Regions from separate parts of the Uliginosibacterium sp. 31-12 genome, predicted to be linked through region 1. Evidence: predicted binding sites of a transcription regulator. Region 1 holds the regulator's gene; the other holds the start of a gene.
The links. Region 1 encodes FliA, which starts transcription of late flagellar genes. Its sites were predicted from a motif close to CTAAAGTTNNNNNNNNNNNNGCCGNTA; they were not measured.
Positions count from the first base shown of each region.

Region 2: Q3Y64_RS11530 (PAS domain-containing methyl-accepting chemotaxis protein) is a predicted target of FliA. The motif match lies at 2,623-2,649, and genes of this name have one in related genera.

Region 1 covers NZ_JAUOOA010000010.1:81,311-88,467, reverse strand. Annotated here, with positions in the region: gene Q3Y64_RS17165 (RnfABCDGE type electron transport complex subunit D) at 1-853, shown strand, start outside; gene rsxG (electron transport complex subunit RsxG) at 856-1,476, shown strand; gene Q3Y64_RS17155 (electron transport complex subunit E) at 1,473-2,156, shown strand; gene Q3Y64_RS17150 (RnfH family protein) at 2,392-2,673, shown strand; gene Q3Y64_RS17145 (GNAT family N-acetyltransferase) at 2,794-3,258, shown strand; gene flhF (flagellar biosynthesis protein FlhF) at 3,472-5,052, shown strand; gene Q3Y64_RS17135 (hypothetical protein) at 5,049-5,861, shown strand; gene Q3Y64_RS17130 (RNA polymerase sigma factor FliA) at 6,027-6,779, shown strand; gene Q3Y64_RS17125 (flagellar motor protein) at 6,798-7,157, shown strand, end outside.
Region 2 covers NZ_JAUOOA010000005.1:181,988-189,144, forward strand. Annotated here, with positions in the region: gene Q3Y64_RS11525 (FimV family protein) at 1-899, shown strand, start outside; gene Q3Y64_RS11530 (PAS domain-containing methyl-accepting chemotaxis protein) at 963-2,570, opposite strand; gene Q3Y64_RS11535 (3'-5' exonuclease) at 2,684-4,921, opposite strand; gene Q3Y64_RS11540 (CHASE domain-containing protein) at 4,998-7,157, opposite strand, start outside.

The sequences.
Region 1 (7,157 bases):
GCGCCCCGCGCTGCTCGATGGCTCCGCGCTGCTTACCGGTTGGCTGTTGGCGATGTCCCTGCCACCTTGGGCGCCCTGGTGGATCGGCGTGGTCGGCGGCCTGTTCGCGACGGTGGTCGGCAAGCAGGTGTTTGGGGGCCTCGGCTGCAACCTGTTCAACCCGGCCATGGTGGCGCGGGTGGCGCTGCTGGTGTCCTTCCCGGTGGTGATGACGGCCTGGGTCGGCCCGAGTGGTCAAAGTGCTTCGCCAGGTTTGGTCGAAAGTTTGTCGATCACTTTCGGTGGCAGCATCCCCGATGCTTATACCAGCGCCACCTTGCTGGGCCAGGCCAAGACGGAGCTCTCGCGCGGTGTCACGCTGCTGCAGACCTTCGCCCAGGGATTGCCGGTGAGCTTCTCCGGGCAGCGCCCCGGCAGCATGGGCGAGACCGGCATCGTGCTGCTCGCGGCTGGCGGCCTCGCCTTGCTGGCGATGCGCATCATCAGCTGGCATATCCCGCTGGCCATGTTGCTGGGCATCGCGATTCCGGCGTTGATCGGCCATGCCGTGAATCCGGCGCGCTATCTTGATGCCGGCGCTCACTTGCTCTCCGGCGCGGCGGTGCTCGGGGCTTTCTTCATTGCCACCGATTACGTGACTTCGCCTTCGTCGCGTGCGGGGCAACTGGTTTTCGGTGCTGGCTGTGGCTTTCTCACCTGGGTGATCCGCAGTTATGGCGGCTATCCGGAAGGTGTGGCCTTTGCTGTGCTGCTGATGAACGCCCTGGCGCCGGCGATCGACCGTCTGTGTCAGCCGCGCATCTACGGCCGCGACTGGCGTGGCAACCCCATCAAGCTGAACAAGGAGAAATGAGCATGCTGCTCACCCTGGAAAACCTCCGCGAGCGGATTCCCTATCACGGCGCCTTGCTGGGCTTCTTTTCCTTGATGACGAGTGCCGCACTGATTGGAGCCAACCTCGTGACGCTGCCTGCCATCGAGCAGGCTGCGCGTGACGACCTCAAGGTTTCGCTGCTGCAGGTGCTGCCAGAAGGGCTGGCCGATAACGACTTGCTCGCCGATACGCTGAGTGTGGCGGATCAGGGCGTGAGCCGTACGGTCTATCGCGGTCGCAAGGCGGGGGCTTTTTCGGCGGCGGTGTTCGACTACAGCGCACGTGGCTACGCTGGCGAAATCAAGGTGCTGGTTGGTGTGGATGCGGCCGGTACGGTGATGGGCGTGCGGGTGTTGAAGCATGCCGAAACACCGGGCTTGGGTGACAAGATCGAGGTCGCCAAGAGCGACTGGATTCATGCTTTTGAAAAGAAGTCGCTCGAAAACCTGTCTCTCACACGCTGGGCCGTGAAGAAGGATGGTGGCGAGTTTGATCAGTTTGCGGGCGCCACCATTACTCCGCGTGCGGTGGTGAAGGCGGTCAAGGAAGGTCTGCAGTTCTACGCCGCGCACCGCGCGGAAATTTCGGGAGAAGCCAAATGAGTGGTCAGACACAGAGTTTCTCGAAGCTGTTTCGTGACGGGCTGTGGGACCAGAACGTGGTCTTCGCCCAACTTCTCGCGATGTGCCCGACCATGGCGGTGACCACTTCCGGCACCAACGGGCTGGGCATGGGCCTGGCCACCACAGCGGTGCTGGTGATCTCCAACATGCTGATTTCGGCGATCCGCGATTTTGTGTCGGATCAGGTACGCATCCCGGTCTTCGTGGTGGTGATTGCGACCCTGGTGACCTTGGTCGATATGTCGCTGAACGCCTGGCTGCATGAGCTTTACAAGGTGCTGGGCCTGTTCATCGCACTGATTGTGGTGAACTGCGCGATTCTCGGCCGCGCCGAAGCTTTCGCCTTCAAGAATGGCGTGGTCGCCTCGGCCGTCGATGGTCTGGCGATGGGACTTGGCTTCACTCTGGCGCTGACGGTGATGGGCCTTGTGCGCGAGCTGATTGGCAGCGGCACGCTTTTCGCCCAGGCCAGTCTGCTGCTCGGGCCGGCTTTTTCCTTCCTCGAAGTGAAGGTAATCCCGGACTACGGTGGCGTGCTGATGATGATCCTGCCACCGGGCGGCTTCCTGGTGCTCGGGGGGCTGCTGGCTGTGAAGCGCCTGATCGACCAGCGCGTGGCCAAACCCGCATGCCCGGCGCCCGCAGCACATTGCGCCTGAGTGTGTTTCTTAGAAGCTGTTCACGATCCGTAGAGAGGCTGTCAGCAGGGTGAAAAGCAGCGTGCAGGAGCCGGAGTTTATGTTGATAAATGAGGGTTCCGAGCCGCGCATGAGCCCTGATCACGGCCTCGCAGTAAGAGCGGAAACAGCTTCTTGGTCCTGAGCCTGCCTCCTGAACGGATGCGGGATGCTTCAAGAAGTCGCGCTGCGACTTTCACGCCAAAAGGAGAGAGTCATGAAAGTAGCCGTTGCCTACCATGAGCCGGGTGTCCAGTCCTGGCAGCATATCGAGTTGCCGGAGGGCGCGAAGGTACAGGAAGCCATTGATGTGTCGGGCGTTCTGCAGAAGTATCCGCAGATTGATCTTGCCCGCCAGCGCGTGGGCGTGTTCGGTAAAGCGGTGAAGCTGGATGCACCGCTGCGTGCCGGTGACCGGGTCGAAATTTATCGCCCGATCGTGTGTGATCCGCTGACGGTGCCGCGCCGGCCAGGCTTTGAACTGGATACAGAGGAGTGACAAGGCAGTGACGCTCATCGCGGATCGGCGGAAACTCACCCATTGTTGCCAAATAGTTACGCTGCTTCTGCGCTGCTCTGGCTTATCCTCCGCGCCTTGCAGTTCAACATCCCCCGCTTCATGAGCCTCAAGTTCCGCCCCGCCCAACTTTCAGACTTGCCTGAGCTCGCCGCCCTGCTGGCGCAGCTGTTTGCCATCGAGAAGGATTTCGCCGCCGATGCCAGCCGCCAGCTGGTTGCCCTCAAGCTGATGCTGCCGCGTGAGGACATTCTTCTATGGGTGGCCGAGGAGAGTATTGCCGATGAAAGCCAGGTCGTCGGCTTTTGTTCGGTGCAGAGCCTGATCTCTACTGCCGAGGGCGGGCCGGCCGGATTGGTCGAGGATCTGGTGGTACGCGAAGGCTGGCGCGGTGCCGGCATCGGCCGCCGCCTGCTCGATGGGGCCGAAGCCTGGGCGCGCCGGCGTGGTATGAGCCGGCTGCAACTGCTGGCTGACGAAGACAATGCCCCGGCGCTGGAGTTCTACCGCCATCTTGGTTGGACGCGCAGCAATATGCGTAATCTGCGCAAGATCCTGCGCGACTGATTTCCGGCCTCCGGGCGTCCGTCCGGAAGTCGTGTAAGACCGCTTCCTACAAGGCTTTGCGCCCTGGCAGAAATTGCCGATTCACCCCGCCGAATTGCCGCGTTTTTACCGTTTTGTTCCCTTTCTTGCCGGCCTCCCACAGGGCGAATAATCCAGCCGTGGAAACCGCGTTCATGCGTTTCCCGGATGGGTCTGGCAAGCGGAGGTGGCGTCATGGTGAAGGTCAAACGGTATGTGGGGAAAACGGCGCGTGAGGCGCTGGCGGCACTGAAGGCGGATCTGGGGCCGGATGCCGTGGTGTTGTCCAATCGTGCGGTGGAGGGCGGGGTGGAAATTGTTGCCCTGCCGGCCGAGCAGATGGGGGAACTCTCCGCCACCGTGCAGCAGGCTCGTGCTCCACAGCCCTCGGCTCCGGTTTCGCGCCCGGTGGCTGCGCCGGCAGTGCGATCGCCCGCCAGAGCAGCGACGCAGCGTGTTGAAGCCGAAGAAGAGGACGATTTCACGGTCACCCTCGGTCAGCATATTGCCCGTCTCTCGCGTGAGAACGCCGCCCAGAGCCTGCCGCCGCGCAGCCGCCCGCAAGCGAGCTTTGAAGCGGATCTTGGCGCCCGGCGTGCCGATGAGCCGGTCGGGCGTCAGCTTGATGTGCGTCCCTTCACGCCGCCGCGTGTGCAGCCCAATGGTGAGCCCTGGAGCGAGCCGGCCGCTGTGGCCCCGGCCCGCGAAGAGCCCCGTTCCCAGCCTGCCGCCAGGCCTGCCAACTCCCGTCTGGCCGCACCGATCGGGCAGATCGAGCGTGATGCTCATATCGATGCGCTGGAGGCTTCCAACGCCCGCATGGCCGAGGAGCTTGGCTCGATCAAAGGCATGCTGGAGCGCCAGTTGGCGGGCTTTGCCTGGAGTGAGCTGTCGCGTCAGGCGCCGGCACGCACCCAGATGATGAGCGAACTGCTCGAATCCGGTTTTTCGGCCAAGCTGGCCCGCAACCTGACCGAGGGGGTCAATGGCGAGCTCGGCGCGAGCGAGGTTCGCAACGAAATCCGCAACCGCCTTGCGCGCCGTCTCAAGCTGGTCGATAGCGATGCCGACTTGATCGAGCGCGGTGGCGTTTACGCCCTGGTCGGCCCCACTGGGGTGGGCAAGACCACCACCGCCGCCAAGCTCGCCGCACGCTGCGTGGTGCGCCACGGCGCCGACAAGCTGGCTCTGATCACCACTGATGGCTACCGGATCGGCGCGCATGAGCAGCTGCGCATCTATGGCCGCATCCTCGGCGTGGCCGTGCACGTGGTGCGCGATGCGGCCGACCTGCGCCAGACCCTGCAGGATCTGCGCAACAAGCACATGGTGCTGATCGACACGATGGGCATGAGCCAGCGCGACAAGATGGTCGTCGAGCAGGCTTCCATGCTGACCTCAGCCGGTGTCGTGCGACGCCTGCTGGTGCTGAATGCCACTTCACGGGGTGACACACTGGATGACGTGGTGGCCGCCTACGATGGCCCGGATCTTGCGGGATGCATCCTGAGCAAGGTTGATGAGGCCGCTTCGCTGGCGCCGGTGCTGGATGTGGCGATGCGCCGCGAACTGCAGGTGTATTACGTGGCCAATGGTCAGCGGGTGCCCGAGGATCTGCATCTGCCCAACCGGGGTTATCTGGTGCACCGCGCCTTGCGTGAGTTGAAGGCAGATTCGCCTTACAAGCTCGAGTCGCTCGACGCCTGCATGCTGATGGCGGCCACGCCGGAAAGCAGCAGCCAGCAGCGAGCCAACGCAGGAGGAAGCTTTCGATGAATGACATCATGCAGCGTGCTGCCAGGGTGAGTCGCCAGGTCGATCAGGCCGACGGCCTGCGCCGCCTGCTGCATGCGGCGCCGCCCGAGGTGCTGGCGGTGCTGCCCTGTGGTGGTGGCGCCAGCCGCTGGCTGGCTGCGCAGTTGCGGGTGAGGGCTGAGAGCGGCTTACGTCTGCTGGTGCTCGAAGAGCGCTTGGCCGCCGGCAACATGGGCGACTGCCTGGGGCGTAATCCGCGCTTCGATCTGCGCATGGCGGTGGAGGGCTTGATGCCGGCTTCCAGCTGCCTGGTTGAAGCCCAGCCCGGGCTGGAGATCGCGCAGGTGGCGGCATTGGTCGAGCAGTTGGGGAGCGAGCGCATCTTCAATCAGCGGGCTATCGAACAGTTGCGTGGTCTGCGTGCCGGGCACGATGAATGGGTGATCGTGGCCCAGCCGGCTGAGTTACGCAGCCTCTCGGCGCTGGCTTTTGCTGCGCCGCGCCTGCTTTTGCTGCTGGATGCCCAGCCGATGTCCATCACCACTGCCTATGCCAGTCTCAAGCGCCTGTGTCAGGCAGGTGGCGAGCGACATGTGTCGGTGTGTTTCACGCAGCCCCCGGGGCCTCGTGAGCAAGGGCTTCTTATGAGCTTCTGCGAGACGGCGCTGAACAGGCTGGAGCTGCCTTTGCAGCCAGTTTCGAGTCTCGGTGAGGCTTTGCGCGAGCGTGCCCGAGAGACTGGGGAAAGTGCCGATGCTTTCATTGAGCGGCTGGTCCAGACTACAAGCGGTGCCACCCGCTTGCATGGCAGGGGGCCGGGGCGCGTGTGATTCGTAGAAACCGCGCCGGCGAAGATGGAATAAGGCGGAACACACTGGGCTTTTCCAGCCGTCACGGCGTGCAGAAGTCTGCACAATGGTGACAAAGAGCTTTCAGGCGCCGCAATCTCCGGGAGCGGCACAGAGCCTGGATCGAACCGAAGGAAAGAGGTCGCCATGTACAACGCAGCTGGAACACTGGACAAGAACCAGCTCATTACGCGCTATGCGCCGCTGGTCAAGCGGATTGCCTACCATCTGATGGCCAAACTGCCGGCCAGCGTGCAGGTGGAAGACATCATCCAGAACGGCATGATGGGCTTGCTGGATGCCATTACGCGCTATGAGGAAGGGCTCGGCGCGCAATTTGAGACTTATGCCGTGCAGCGCATCCGTGGCGCCATGCTTGATGGCCTGCGTGAAAACGACTGGTTGCCACGCAGCCTGCGCCGCGAGATGCGGCGCATCGAAGGTGCGGTGCATACCCTGGAGCAGCAGCATGGCCGCCAGCCCACCGAGGGCGAACTCGCTGCACTGCTCGACATGCAGCTGCCCGAGTATCAGAAGATGCTGCAGGAAGCGCGTGGCTACCAGCTGGTCTATTTCGAGGACTTCGGCGATGACGATGAGGATGATTTCCTCGAGCGCCATATCGTCGGTGAAGGGGCTGACCCCCTCAACCTGCTTGAGGACGCCAACATGCGCAAGATTCTCATCCAGGCTATCGAGGATCTGCCTGATCGCGAAAAGATGGTCATGGGCCTCTACTACGAGGAAGACATGAACCTGCGTGAAATCGGCGAGGTGCTGGGCGTTTCTGAATCCCGTGTGTGTCAGCTTCACAGCCAGGCCATCGCCCGTCTGCGTTCGCGCATCTCGGGCGGACGTGAGACTGGGCGTGGGCGTCAGCGCCGCGCCGCTGCGGCCTGAGCGGGAGACTGAGCGAGCATGGATCTGGTCAGTATTGCCGGTCTCCTGCTGGGCGTGCTGGCCATCGTTCTGGGCCAGATCTTCGAGGGCGGGCATATCGGCTCACTGGTGCAGCCAACAGCCTTCCTGATCGTGATCGGCGGCACTCTCGGTGCCGTGATGCTGCAAAGCCCTTGGAAAACCTTCCGCACTGGCCTGCAGATGGTCACATGGGTTTTCAGGCCCCCGCTGCCGCATTTACCGGACATCATCGCCCAGGTCGTGGCCTGGAGTGGGGTGGCGCGCAAGGAAGGCCTGCTGGCGCTCGAATCGCGCATTGATCCGCACCCTGATCCCTTCGTGCGCAAAGGCCTGCAGTTGCTGGTCGATGGCGTCGAG
Region 2 (7,157 bases), on a different contig from region 1:
TCTGGCCGGACGAAGAAGGCCATGCGCCGCAGACCAATCCGCGCCTGGCTGCCAGTATGGAGGGGGCACTTGGCCAGTTATCCGTCTCCGGGCTGGGGCCAGCTTCGATGCTGCAGATCGTGGAGGACGATGTCGAAGAGCATGACTCTGCTGTCGAACTGGCCGAAATCATGATGTCCTTCGGACGTGTTCAGGGTGCGGCGCAGACTCTTGCGGACTTCATCCGAGCCAATCCGAAGCAGGCCGTGAAGCCTTGGATCAAGTTGCTGGAGGTCTATCGCGCAGCCGACATGCGCAGCGAATTCGATGCGCTCACCAGCCAGCTGAACAAGACCTTCAACGTACGCACAGTGGCCTGGGACGAATTCGAGATTGCCCGCCAGGCACCGGAATCGCTGGAACACATGCCGCACATCCTGGCGCGCCTGCATGACACCTGGGGCCGCCGTGAATGCCAGGCACTGCTCCACGAACTGCTGCGCGACAACCGTCAGGGCACTCGCCAAGGCTTCCCGCTTGTCATCATCGACGAGATCCTGCTCTTGCTGGGTATTCTCGAGACCCAGATCGGCCCCTACCGGCCAGAGCCGGGGGACCCGACCCTTACGCCAATCGCCACCCTGTCGCGCAGCGCCAGCTTTACTGCACCGACCGCCCCACTGGCGGTACCCTCAATCGTGCCTGAGGAGCTGGTCACCCGCCCGGCCCCACGTGAGCCGGAGCCCAAGCCGGCGCCTGCAGCGGTGCTAGCCAAACCCGAAGCACTGCCTTTCTCCTCGAGCAACAGCCTTGGGCAGCTCGACTTCGAGCTGGACATGACCGATCTGAGCAAGACCCTGCACATCAATCTGGACGAACTCGGCGGCGACACCATCGCGCCGGACGAATCACGCCACTAAGCCGGCCTAAACTCTGCCGTGTCGCGGGCTCAGTCTTGCGGCCAACAACACATGCAGCGCGGCTCAGACCGTACTCTCGCCAAAGAGCCGGAAAACCTTCAGAGAATCATCAACCTTGCGCGATGAGCGGGTCATCGTCTCCATCGATTGCCAGAGTTCGCGCAAGCCCTCCTGACTCACCTGGGCCAGGCTCGAGATCTGCTCCATGTTGCCGGTGATCTCCTGCCCGGCCAGCGTCTGCTGATCCGAGGCACCAGCAATATGGCGAGCCAGATCGAGCGTACGATCGCTGGCGGACTGGACGGCCAGCAGACAATCAACGCTGGAGCGCATGGTTTCAGTGCTGGCCCGGGCGACATGAGAAGTCTGATCCATGGCCATATCCACCGAAGCGGTCAGGCGCTGGATGTCCTCAACCATGGTGTTGATCTCAGCGGTGCTGCGCGTGGTGCGCTCGGCCAGCTTGCGCACCTCATCGGCCACCACCGCAAAGCCTCGCCCGGCTTCACCGGCCCGCGCCGCCTCGATGGCTGCATTGAGCGCGAGAAGATTGGTCTGATCGGCAATCTCCTTGATGGTGTGAGTGATGCTGCCAATTTCGGCCACGGCCCCGTTCAGCTCGCCAATCTCGGCGCGTGCGCTATGTACTGCAGCCATCGCAGCCTCGGAGTTGGACATGCCCCTGGCCACGATTTCGCGTCCGCTCGCCACTTGCTCACGAGACTCTCCTGCCGCCTGCGCCGCCTCGCCGGAACTGCCAGCCACCTCCACCACAGACTGGCAGAACTCCTCGGTCGCCGCGGCCACCGCCGAGATGCGATCGTACTGCTCGTCGATACGCTGGCTGATCGCATCGGCACGCGCATTGGCCATGCCAGTGTTGTGCAGACTGGTGCGCATGGCTTCGCGGATATGATCGATGCTGACCAGCCAGCGCGTCTGCATCACCGAGAGTGCATTGCTCAGACGGCCGATTTCGTCCGCTCGGGCGATATCGAAGCGATGCGAGAGATCGCCCTCACTCATCGGCACGATGGCTTCATTCAGCCGCTGCAAGGGACTAAACAGACGCTGGCGCATCAGCAGCGCACCAACCGGCAGAAGCAGCAAGGCGAGCAGCGTTGCTGCGCTGCCCGTCCAGGCCGGCCAGGCCAATGCGCCCACGAGAAGGCTCAGCAAAAGGGGAAGGGCGATAAGGGCAAACAGGGCATAGCACTGCGCGGCCAGGCTCAGCGGTGAGGAAGACCTCGCGGCCCCGCGGGCCGCAGCATCCATGCCGGCATACGCAGCCTCGGCAGCGCTGATCTGCTGCTGCGTCGGACGGCGGCGCACCGACATGTACCCGACGGTGCCGCGATTGCGCGTGATCGGCACGATCAGCGCATCCACCCAGTAATGATCGCCATTCTTGCAACGATTCTTGACGGTGCCTCGCCAGGGCAAACCGGCCTTCAGATCGGCCCACATGGCGGCAAAGGCGGCGCGCGGCATGTCGGGGTGGCGCACGATGTTGTGCTGACTGCCGATCAGCTCATCACGGGCGTAACCACTGATAGCCACGAAGGCTTCGTTGGCATCCGTGATCTTGCCGTGAAGGTCGGTCTGTGAAACGAGATAGGCGTTGGCGGGGAGTTTGACTTCGTGACGAGTGACAGGCTGATTCTTGTTCATGGTGGCATCGGGTTGGCTGCGATGACGGGTCTGATTCGCCCGCCTTCAACCCTAACGGCTCGATACCGCCCGACTTTATGGCCACACAACAATAGTGGTCATATTCGAACCTGTCATACCGCTTCGAGCTTGGCCAGACTCAGCAACAGCCACTTCACGCCGGCCGAGCCGAAGTTGATTTGCAGCTTGGCGTCCTGCCCACTGCCCTCGGCGGCGATGATCACCCCGTCGCCGAACTTGGCATGGCGCACCAGCTGGCCAATGCGCAGGCCTGCGAGATCGCGGCTTTTCTGCACGGCGCCGGCTCCCGGATTCCGCTTCGCTGCATCCGGGCTACTGTGCTGGCTGTTCCAGGCCGCGTTGCGCGAAGGGGTGTGATAAGCCCCGGCCCCAAAACCGGCCTGCACGCGCGGCGTGAGCCACTTGAGCAGGCCTTCCGGAATCTCGTCGAAGAAGCGGCTCTTCATCGCGTAACGCGTCTGGCCGTGCAGCATGCGGCTCTGCGCCAGCGTGAGGTAGAGGCGTTTTCTCGCCCGCGTCACCGCCACATACATCAGGCGCCGTTCCTCTTCGAGGCTGGCCAGATCGTTCATGCTCTGCTCATGCGGGAAGAGACCGTCTTCCACGCCGGTGATGAACACCGCGTCGAACTCCAGGCCCTTGGCGGCATGCACGGTCATCAGCTGAACAGCATCCTGACCGGCTTCGGCCTGATGGTCACCGGCCTCCAGCGAGGCGTGAGCCAGAAAACGTGACAGCGGATCGCCCGGCAACACTTCCTCGCCCTCGACCGGCGGCTGCTCGGCTTCGTTCATGAAGTAGCGCGCGGCACTGACGAGTTCATCAAGGTTTTCCAGCCGCTCCTGCCCTTCGCGCTCGGCACGGTAATGGGCGCGCAGGCCGGAGGCGTCGAGGATGTGATCGACGATCTCGTAGAGCGGCAGGCCATCGGTGGCGCGGCGCATCTCTTCGACAAGGCGCAGGAAGCCGCCGATGGCGGCGGCCGGCTTGCCCGAGAGGTGCGGCACGGTGGCGTAGAGGCTGGTGTTGAAGCTGCGCGCGGCATCCTGCAGCTGTTCCAGCGAGCGGGCGCCGATACCCCGTGTGGGGAAATTCACCACGCGCAGAAAGGCCGTGTCGTCATCGGAATTCGCCAAGAGGCGCAGATAAGCCAGCGCGTGCTTGATTTCCTGACGCTCGAAGAAGCGCAGGCCGCCATACACCTTGTAGGCCACGCCGCTGGAGAAAAGCTGATGCTCCAGCACGCGGGACTGGGCGTTACTGCGATAGAGCAAGGCCACATCGGAACGCGAAGCGCCGTCACGAATCAGCTGCTGAATCTCCTCGACGATCCAGCGCGCCTCATCCATGTCGCCCGGCGCTTCATACACGCGGATCGGCTCGCCGCTGCCCTGATCGGTCCACAGGTTTTTGCCCAGACGCTTGGAGTTGTTGGCAATGATGGCGTTGGCCGCATCGAGGATGTTGCCGTGCGAGCGGTAGTTCTGCTCCAGACGGATCACGTTGGCCACCCCGAACTCGCGCTCGAAGTCACGCATATTGCCCACTTCCGCGCCACGGAAGCCATAGATGCTCTGGTCATCATCGCCCACTGCAAACACGGCGGCGGGTGCTTCGGCGCCGTGCGCGGCGAGCAGCTTGAGCCACAGGTACTGCAGGCGATTAGTGTCCTGAAACTCGTCGACCAGGATGTGCCGGAAGCGCAGCTGGTAATGGCGGCGGATCGGCTCATGACGGCTGAGCAGTTCGTAGGAACGCAAGAGCAACTCGGCAAAATCGACCACACCTTCCTTCTGGCACTGGTCTTCGTATTCCTTGTAAAGGCCCACGCGCTGGCGCGTGTAGTCGTCCCAGGCCTCGACCTGGGCGGCGCGATGGCCGGCCTCTTTGTTGCCGTTGATGAAGTGCTGCAGCTCGCGCGGCGGGAATTTCTCGTCATCCACGTTGAGGGTCTTCAACAAGCGCTTGATCGCGGCAAGCTGGTCGGCCGTATCGAGGATCTGGAAGGTCTGCGGCAGCGCCGCTTCGCGGTAGTGGGCGCGCAGCATGCGGTTGCACAGGCCGTGGAAGGTGCCGATCCACATGCCACGCGTATTGATCGGCAGCATGGCGCCGAGACGCGTGAGCATTTCCTTGGCGGCCTTGTTGGTGAAGGTCACTCCGAGAATGCTCGCCGGATTGGCCTGGCCGGTCTGCAGCAGCCAGGCAATGCGGGTGGTGAGCACGCGCGTCTTGCCCGAGCCGGCGCCGGCCAGAATCAGGGCGGCCTGCGGCGGCAGGGTGACGGCGGCGAATTGTTCGGCGTTGAGGTTTTCGAGCAGCTTGGACATGGAGGCGCAACTTCAGACGAAGCACGCATTTTACAGGGCTGCCAGCCACCGCCGGGGCGCAGACAAAGATTTCACCCTAGGCCTCGGCCAACAGCCCCTCCAGGAGCTGGGCGGCGGCATCGAAATCGAGCGCCGAGATCAGTACGGTCAGTTGTTCAGCCAGCTCGGCGCCGCACGCGCCGGGCAAGCCTGCCCGCAGGTATTCGAAGCTGTCGAGGGCATCCATGTCGTGCTGATGCAGCTGACGCAGCAACTGCTGAAGCGCTACACGATCTGCTCCGCTGGCAGGGCTGGTTGCCTGTTTGCGGGTTTCAAGGTGAGCGGTAATGGCGGGTAGGAGCAGATCCAGACTGATCTCGACCGCATTGAGCGCAGCCAGCGCGGCATCGGCATCGCCCCGCTGCATGCCGGCCTCACCGAGCCGGGCCTGCTCCGAGAGTGCATTCGCACCGATATTGGCCGCTGTCGATTTCAGGGTGTGAAAGATCCGCCCGGCATCCTTGAAGCGCCCCTGCTCAAGATGATGGCGCAAGGCTTCAGGCAAAGGGGTCGCTTCAATGCAGAACTGCAACAGCAGTTCGCGAAACAGCGCCTGGTTATTGCCAATGCGGGCCAGGGCCTCACTCGTCTCGAGACCGGAGATGGCAATCACCTCGCCGGCCGGCGTGGATTCACCCGCATCTTCGGGCGACGCCGCCACGGCGTGGGAAAGGCTGTGGCCAAGCGCGCGTTCGAGGGTCTCGATGGTCAGCACGGCGTCCAGCGGCTTGCTGAGAAAATCATTCATGCCAGCGGCCATGCATTCCTCTCGCTGCCGCTGCAGCACGCCAGCCGTCATTGCAATCACCGGCAGCTTGATGCCCAGCTCGCTGCGCAGCAGGCGGGTAGCGGTGCAGCCGTCCATCACCGGCATCTGCACGTCCATGAGAATGGCAACGTACAACTCCGGATGGGCCCGCAGGCGATCCAGTGCCTCCTGCCCGTTGCCCGCCACATCTAGGATGGCACCAGCTTGCTGGAGGATGCCACGCGCCACCATCTGGTTGATGGCGTTGTCTTCCACCAGCAGCAGTCGGGCCCCACGCAGGGAGCGCGCCCTTAACTGCACTTCGGGCAGCTGCATGATGCGGCGCAGGTCACGACTATTGTCACGCCGCGAACAAGCCTGCATCACCGAATCGAGCAGCGTGGAACTGGTGACTGGCTTGATCAGCACGCCATCGAGCGACACCAGCAACGGATCGGCATTGAGTTGCTCCCGCCCGTGCGCGCTGGAAACGGCCAGCACGATCGGCGGCAAGGCATCCGGCTTGCGCTGGCTCAGTTGCTGGAGCAGGCGACCCCTACCGCGATCGGGCATGTTCCAGTCAATCAGCACGATATCGGGATTGCGGCCACGAGTGATCACACGGGCCATGGCCTCGGACTCACTGGCGCAGCTCTCGCAACTCACGCCAAGCGCTTCGGCAGCCGCCACCAGTGCACCGCTGGAACTATCGCTGCCATCCACCACCAGCAGATCCTGGATCTGCAAGCCCTGCAACGGCGGCGTCTGCGAGGCCTGACCTCCGGCCAAAGCCTGCATGCGCACGGTAAATTTAAAGCGACTGCCCTGCCCCGGCATGCTGGTGACACCGATGGAGCCGCCCATCATTTCAACCAGCCGTTTGCAGATCACCAGGCCCAGCCCGCTACCGCCATAGCGCCGGGTGGTGGAGGTATCCGCTTGGGTAAACGGAGCAAACAGGCGCCCGATCTGCTCCTCGCTCATGCCGATGCCGGTGTCACGCACCTCGCAACGCAGGATGATTTCGTTGCCCTCTCGCTGCAGCAGGCCGATGCCAACCGACACTTCGCCGTTGCCGGTGAACTTGATCGCATTGCCGGCCAGATTCACGAGAATCTGCTGCAGGCGCAACTGGTCTCCCAGCAGGATGCGTGGCAGCGCCGGGTCGACCTGGATATGCAGATCAATATCCTTGTCAGCCGCGCTAACGGCCATGATGCCAGCCAGCGCATCGCATACATCACTGAGGTGGAAAGGCACCGGAGCCAGCTCCATGCGCCCGGCCTCGATCTTGGAGAAGTCCAGGATGTCGTTCAGGATGCCCAGCAAGGCCTTGCCGGAGACTTCGATCAGGCGCAGTTGCTCGCGTTGCTCGGCATCCAGGCGCCCGAAGCCAAGCACCTGGGCCATACCCAGTACCGCATTGAGCGGAGTACGGATCTCGTGACT